Regions from separate parts of the Desertibacillus haloalkaliphilus genome, predicted to be linked through region 2. Evidence: a T-box and tRNA genes for the amino acid it is inferred to sense, from the RefSeq annotation. Region 2 holds a T-box; the other holds one or more tRNA genes.
What was found. The T-box of region 2 lies ahead of KH400_RS00475 (valine--tRNA ligase). A T-box ahead of a tRNA ligase gene usually reads a tRNA of that ligase, here a tRNA-Val.
Positions count from the first base shown of each region.

Region 1: it has a tRNA-Val gene. The T-box ahead of KH400_RS00475 (valine--tRNA ligase) is inferred to sense a tRNA for this amino acid. The anticodon was not compared.

Region 1 covers NZ_JAHPIV010000007.1:106,480-109,907, reverse strand. Annotated here, with positions in the region: gene KH400_RS09510 (methyl-accepting chemotaxis protein) at 1-223, shown strand, start outside; gene KH400_RS09505 (hypothetical protein) at 342-767, shown strand; gene KH400_RS09500 (hypothetical protein) at 958-1,440, shown strand; tRNA gene KH400_RS09495 (tRNA-Val) at 1,581-1,655, shown strand; gene KH400_RS09490 (copper amine oxidase N-terminal domain-containing protein) at 1,980-2,795, shown strand; gene KH400_RS09485 (hypothetical protein) at 3,057-3,200, shown strand; gene KH400_RS09480 (zinc-binding dehydrogenase) at 3,354-3,428, shown strand, end outside.
Region 2 covers NZ_JAHPIV010000001.1:96,803-100,230, reverse strand. Annotated here, with positions in the region: gene ysxE (spore coat protein YsxE) at 1-859, shown strand, start outside; gene KH400_RS29390 (YszA family small membrane protein) at 968-1,150, opposite strand; T-box leader at 1,365-1,622, shown strand; gene KH400_RS00475 (valine--tRNA ligase) at 1,738-3,428, shown strand, end outside.

The DNA of each region.
Region 1 (3,428 bases), on a different contig from region 2:
GATTGCAGCGACGATGGAGGAGTTAACGGCTAGTAGTCAAGAAATCGCAGGTATGATGCAGGAGTCGAAGAGAACGATCGATAAGAATGAACAATACTTTGATGCGTATAAAGACATTCAAGATGAAATAGATGAGACCATTGATTCAGGGAACCAACACGTAGACAAGCTAGTGCGGTTTGCAAAAAAGCTTGAAGATGAAATGGATAACCTAGATAAATAATGTACCTGTCAAACAGAAGCATCTGAGGGAAGTCAGGTGCTTCTGTTTTTCGTGTGATTCTCACACAATGGGGGGGTGTAAACATAGGCTATAGCAACGAGGAAAGGAGAGACGCAGTGTGTATAATTACCAACATGAATATGACTTTAATTTTCGTCAACAACCTTCATTACAATTTTTACCGCCGACTGTGATTGAGCGCTACATGAACCAGTGGATCACCACAACGATCCCTGGGTACGGTCAAGTTGTTGCCTATGTGCTTGATTATAATCATCGCACTGGAATGGTTAGCCTATTTATTTATCCTAGGCCGTCTTATCAACAACAGTTTATCCAAGTTCATCATAGTGATCTTGTCGGAATCAGTCCCTATTTTGGCCCGACCCCACCAAGGCCTCCCTGGCAACCAGTATGGCCAGGACACGGCGGAGGGCCTTGGGGACCCCCAAGACCCCCAACACCTGGGCCAGGTCATGGCGGAGGTTTCTGGCCTTGGGTTTGGCATCAGTTTGTAGGTGGTCTTGGAGGACCACAACGCTAAAGAAAAGAGAATCTAGAGGATGGGATAAAAGATTGGTACCTTTTATCCTATCCTCTTTTATGTTTAGTTTGGGACAAGTACTGAGCTGAGTTAGATATGTCATATAGGTGGGTATTTTTAAGAATAAGGCACTGTTGTGTTTGGGGCGTGTTAGAATGAGGATAGATTTGGTAGAGAGAGGAGAATTTCGGTGGTTAAATGGTGGATCGCCTTAAATGGCTTGTTTTTGATTTGTGTCTTAGGATTTAGTTGGCAAAAAGAATATCTATCGATGATGATTACGACCTCAAAAGGAATTGCACAAGCGGCGTTAGTATTCTTTCTTTTAAATGTGAACATGTTTTTTATCTTTTTGATCATTCGTAAGAGCAAGAACAGAAATATAAAAAAAGCGTTAGCGAAAGGTTCTCGTAAATTTATGAAGTTACATATTCCAATTGCAATAACAGGTACAGCACTTGTGATCGTTCATGCAGCACTTATGTTGATGCATCACCCAAGCTCGTTCACGAGTTTGAAATTTATAAGTGGCTACTTCGCATTTATCGTATTAGTCGTTTTATTAATTACAGGCTACCGTCGTCATAAAAAAGCAACCGGAATGCGAAGAAAGTTGCACATAACGATGGCATTTTTCTTCTTGTTTATCGTTAGCCTTCATATATTTAACTGATTTTTTACGAAGTCGCAGGAGAGGGGGGATTTTGATTGTTCTAAATAAACATTCATACGTTGCTTCAGATAAAACAATTATGAAATCGCTGTTGACATAGGGACTTGTTCTATTGTATATTATACATATTCTTAATAAATGATCCGTTAGCTCAGCGGGAGAGCACTTGCTTGACAGGCAAGGGGTCACTGGTTCAAATCCAGTACGGGTCACCATACATATAAACGTCCAACCCCTTGCTAGGCAAGGGGTTTTGTTATCTCCAATTATTGTCTCCTTCCAACAATCATCTCAAAAATTCAATTGAATCCATGTTTCAAACCTTATGTCAGTCAAGTTCAATGGTCATGAGGAAGGATAGTTAAAATATGAATTTTTTAACTGGGTAAAACAGTGTAAGGAGAAATTGTAAAAAGCATTTAAATTTAATTTTATTAGTGAAATTAACCTACTTTCATTATGAATGTGGTAAAATTTAGCTAAAGTTTAAAGGAATATTTACCTAAAAGTTTCTTTAAATGAAAAATAGGGGGAAACCAATGAATATTTTGAAGCTCGCTTTACTTAGCTTAACACTATTTTGTATTTTAAATGTTAGTGATAGTCGTGCTCATGCATATAGTGATGTTTCTATCTACATAGAAAATGATGAAAAGCAATATTACAACAATGAAGGTGTCATTGAAAATGGCACGACCTTAGTGCCGTTAAGAGGGATTTTTGAATCATTAGGTGCAACGGTTCAATGGAATCAAAAAGAAAAAACCATTGATGCTGCAAAAGGTGACACAACGGTGTGGTTGAAAATAGGATCTAATACAGCAAAAGTAAATGGAAAAGAAGTGAACATTTCTGTTCCGGCGCAAGTGAGGGAAGGACGTACGTTTGTTCCTCTTCGTTTCATTAGTCAATCGTTAGGGGAGGCCGTACATTGGGAAGGTTCCACAAGAACTGTAAGCGTTGGAGGAGATGGAACCGGGAACATAGAATCTTCAGCATGGTTAGGTCAATATTATAATTTAGGATATACAGGGACTGGTATGACTACGGAGTTATATGTGCATCAAAAAAATTCGAACGCAATATCGTTTGTATCACAAACTGGTTACCGTTATGACCCTACCGGTGGTCAGTTAGCTGGTTATCAAATGCCTTGGGAATTTAATGAGTATGATGGAGAAGCCCAATTAACCTCTGCTGATACGGCATCTTTTAGTAGTGGAAGTTGTGAAGCTACATTGGAATTAGTTGATGAATCGATTCGTGTTCATGAAATATCAGAAGAGGGTAGTTGTGATTTTACAGGGTTTGGTATATATTTTGGCGGTGAATATTCTGCTTATACTAAAAAGTAATACTGGCACCATGATACCGCTGCATTGAAACATTATATAAAAGTTAAATGCTCACAAATGTATTTCACAACATTTGTGAGCATTTTTAATCTAGTCTACTAGACGAAAGGCTTTGCTTTACTTGAAAAGGAGCCTAACATGAATGAAATGATAATCATATTAAAAATACTAAAATTAGGTAAAAACTGACTTTTTGAAAGGTTTTGCTACCTTCATAGAGAATAATTATGTAAGCATTCTACAATACAACAGGAGGTTAGCATGACTCTAAAAACAAAGTCGATATCACTAACGGAAGATATAGAAGTAAGCGATGGCTCTCATATCCTTGTTGCAGGGCAAGGCATTGGCTTGTTTATGGTGCATAAGCTAGTCAATCATTTTAATGGTAAAATCGAGGTGTAAAGCAAGATGAGGAAAGGGACAGAGTTTCGATTATCGTTTGCCATTTAGTATAATGAGAATTCAGCTAGTATAAGTGGTTTCATAGGAGCATCTAGATGTATGATAAAGATAATGAATCTTTTGTAAGATACATATAAAAATGGAGTGATGAATATGAAGGCGATTGTACATGAGTCAAAAACGGGGATGAAAGGGCTTTCTTGTCGTGAGGTTAAAACCCCACAACCA
Region 2 (3,428 bases):
TCAAGTCATTCCGCTAATTCCCACGAAGTACGGTGACTATACGATTAGCACAGGACAACGCACTTACTATTTAATGCCGTGGATGACACCTAAAGCGGACAATCCTGCGATACCAAAGGATATAAAAATCATTGAACAGATGGCAAAAATTCATAACCTCACAGAGAAAACTCAAGTTTATTCCAAAGATTTGATTGATCAGTCGTATCAAACATTATTGAAACGTTGGGGAATGAGACAAGCGAAGATGGAACAATTTGCTGAACTTGCGGAGCGAAAAACATATATGTCTCCGTTTGAACTCACGTTTCTCACTCATGTTCAGCGAATGATGCATATGGCAGAAGAGGCTAAGCAGCATTTAAAGAGTTGGTATGAACAGTGCCAAGAAAATGAGCGTTTTCGAAGTGTCCTATGTCACACCCGGCTATCTCATCAACATGTTCTCTTTGATGATTATGGTGAACCATACTTGCTTAATTTTGAAAAGGCAGCTTTAGATACACCGGCAAGAGATTTGGCGCTTTTTTACAGGCGGTCTTTTCATCATTTATGGGGAGCGCAGGCCCCTGAGGCCCGACCTGAGGGTGGCGGACCGCTGGATCCTCTGTATTGGTTTGAAGTGTATGAACAGATCTTTCTCTTGAAGAAAGAGGAAAAGTCGTTGTTTGCAAGCTACCTCTTATTTCCTGAACCAATCATTCACTCGATTGATACTTATCGTCAAAATGAACGGTATTTATCAGAGCTTCAGCTTGTGCAACGGCTTGAACGGCGTTTATTGAACATGAGGAAGGTACAGCGCTTCACGTCACAGTTGTTTAACGATGCGAGAGAACAAAAACCACTTACAGATTAGACCTGTAAGTGGTTTTACTTGTTATTTAGAGGGGATCCCCAGTCTCAAGAGTGAGCGAGAAAGGGAGGGGGATATGGATTGTGCGCGTATTTATTCAGACGAAATGAATCAAGCTAAGCCTAATAGGAAACTAATATAAAGTGCGGCAAGTAAGATTAATAGGAACACATCAAAGGTCGATGGAAAAAAAATCGTCCGAATCAACTGAAAGATTAACAATGGAAATGTAAATTGGTACAACACATCACGAGCACGACGTAACCAAATGGGGTATCGCCTTCTTGGGGACATAGTCCTCGCTCCCTTCGTTAAACGTCCTTATTGTAAGCTATGCGTGGACTCGTCATGATGTGTAAAAAAATCGCTTTTTAATAAGAGAAGCACTCGGTGAAGAATAATTTCCAAAAAAATAGGCGAAGCTGTTATTGACGAAAACAAGGCGTTAAGCGTAATATAATACATAGAGTGATTGAAACGAAATTTTTGTCGTTCTTTGTAAAATCCATGAAATGCCAAGATAGGGAAGAGTAGATCCCCAACCCTTCAGAGAGAAAAATCAGTAGCTGAGAGATTTTTCAGGATGTAAGGATTGAATGTCGCCCTGGAGCAGCTTAGTTGAACTTCGTGTGATAGCGAACAGTAGAGTAAGCCGGCACCCGCCGTTATCGGAATGAAGTGTGCAGGTAGCGTTAACAGCTATCGTTTTTTGAGTTACCTGCAAACAAAGGTGGTACCGCGAAATCGAACTCTCTTCGTCCTTTGGATGGAGGGGGTTTTTTATCGTTTTTTAGCCTTTGTGTTATGCATTCCCCCTGACGCGTGATGCATATGAAAAATTTGTTTTCAATCTATTTTTAATACATAGGAGGTCATGAACCATGGCAAATGAAGAACTGTCAATGCCAACGAAGTATAGCCCACAGGAAACCGAAGCGAAATGGTATCCTTATTGGGTCAATGGCAAATTTTTTGAAGCAACAAGTGACGAAGAAAAACAACCGTATACGATTGTAATTCCACCACCAAACGTAACCGGGAAGCTGCATTTAGGACATGCATGGGATACAACATTACAAGATATTCTCTCACGTGTAAAACGCATGCAAGGGTATGACACGTTATGGTTACCAGGGATGGACCATGCGGGGATCGCAACGCAAGCAAAGGTTGAAGGGAAGCTTCGTGAACAAAACGTGAGCCGCTATGACCTTGGTCGCGAGAAGTTTCTTGAAAAGTCCTGGGAGTGGAAAGAAGAGTATGCTGATTTTATCCGTCAGCAATGGGCAAAGTTAGGGCTTTCACTTGATTATTCACGCGAGCGTTTCACGCTTGATGAAGGTCTTTCAAAAGCAGTTCGTGAAGTCTTCGTTCAACTGTATGAAAAAGGCCTTATTTACCGCGGTGAATATATCATTAACTGGGATCCGCAAACGAAGACAGCCCTTTCTGATATTGAAGTCATCTACAAGGATGTACAAGGTGCCTTTTATCATATGAAATATCCACTTGCTGATGGATCTGGTTCGATTGAAGTCGCAACGACACGTCCAGAAACGATGCTAGGAGATACAGCCGTTGCTGTTCACCCTGATGATGATCGCTACAAGCACCTTATCGGTAAAAAAGTAAAACTACCAATTGTTGACCGTGAAATTGAAATTGTCGCTGACGATTATGTCGACATGGAATTCGGTTCAGGTGCTGTTAAAATTACACCAGCACATGATCCGAACGACTTTGAGATCGGTAACCGTCATAACCTTGAGCGTATTCTTGTGATGGATGAAAAGGGTCAAATGAATGAAAATGCTGGTAAATACCAAGGCATGGATCGCTTTGAGTGTCGTAAGCAAATTGTAAAAGACTTACAAGAAGACGGTATTTTATTTAACATTGAAGATCATATGCATTCCGTTGGTCATTCAGAACGAAGCGGTGCTGTCGTTGAGCCGTATTTATCAACACAATGGTTCGTGAAAATGGAGCCACTCGCGAAGCAAGCGATTGACTTACAAAAATCAGACGGCAAAGTCAACTTTGTTCCTGAACGCTTTGAGAAAACGTATTTACACTGGATTGAGAACATCCGTGACTGGTGTATCTCAAGACAGCTTTGGTGGGGACACCGCATCCCAGCTTGGTATCATAAAGAAACAGGTGAAGTCTATGTTGGCCATGAGGCACCTGAGGATATCGATAATTGGGAGCAAGATGAAGATGTCCTCGATACGTGGTTTAGTTCAGCGTTATGGCCGTTTTCAACGATGGGTTGGCCAGATAAAAATGCTGAAGACTTTAAACGTTACTATTCCACAGACGCGCTTGTAACGGGCTATGATATTATCTATTTCTGGGTTGCTCGAATGATTTTCCAAGGGCTTGAATTTACCGGTGAACGTCCATTTAAAGATGTGCTTATTCATGGACTAGTTCGTGACTCTGAAGGTCGTAAGATGAGTAAGTCACTTGGAAATGGTGTCGACCCAATGGATGTCATCGATAAATATGGTGCCGATGCATTGCGATTCTTCTTGTCGACTGGAAGTTCCCCGGGAAATGATTTGCGTTT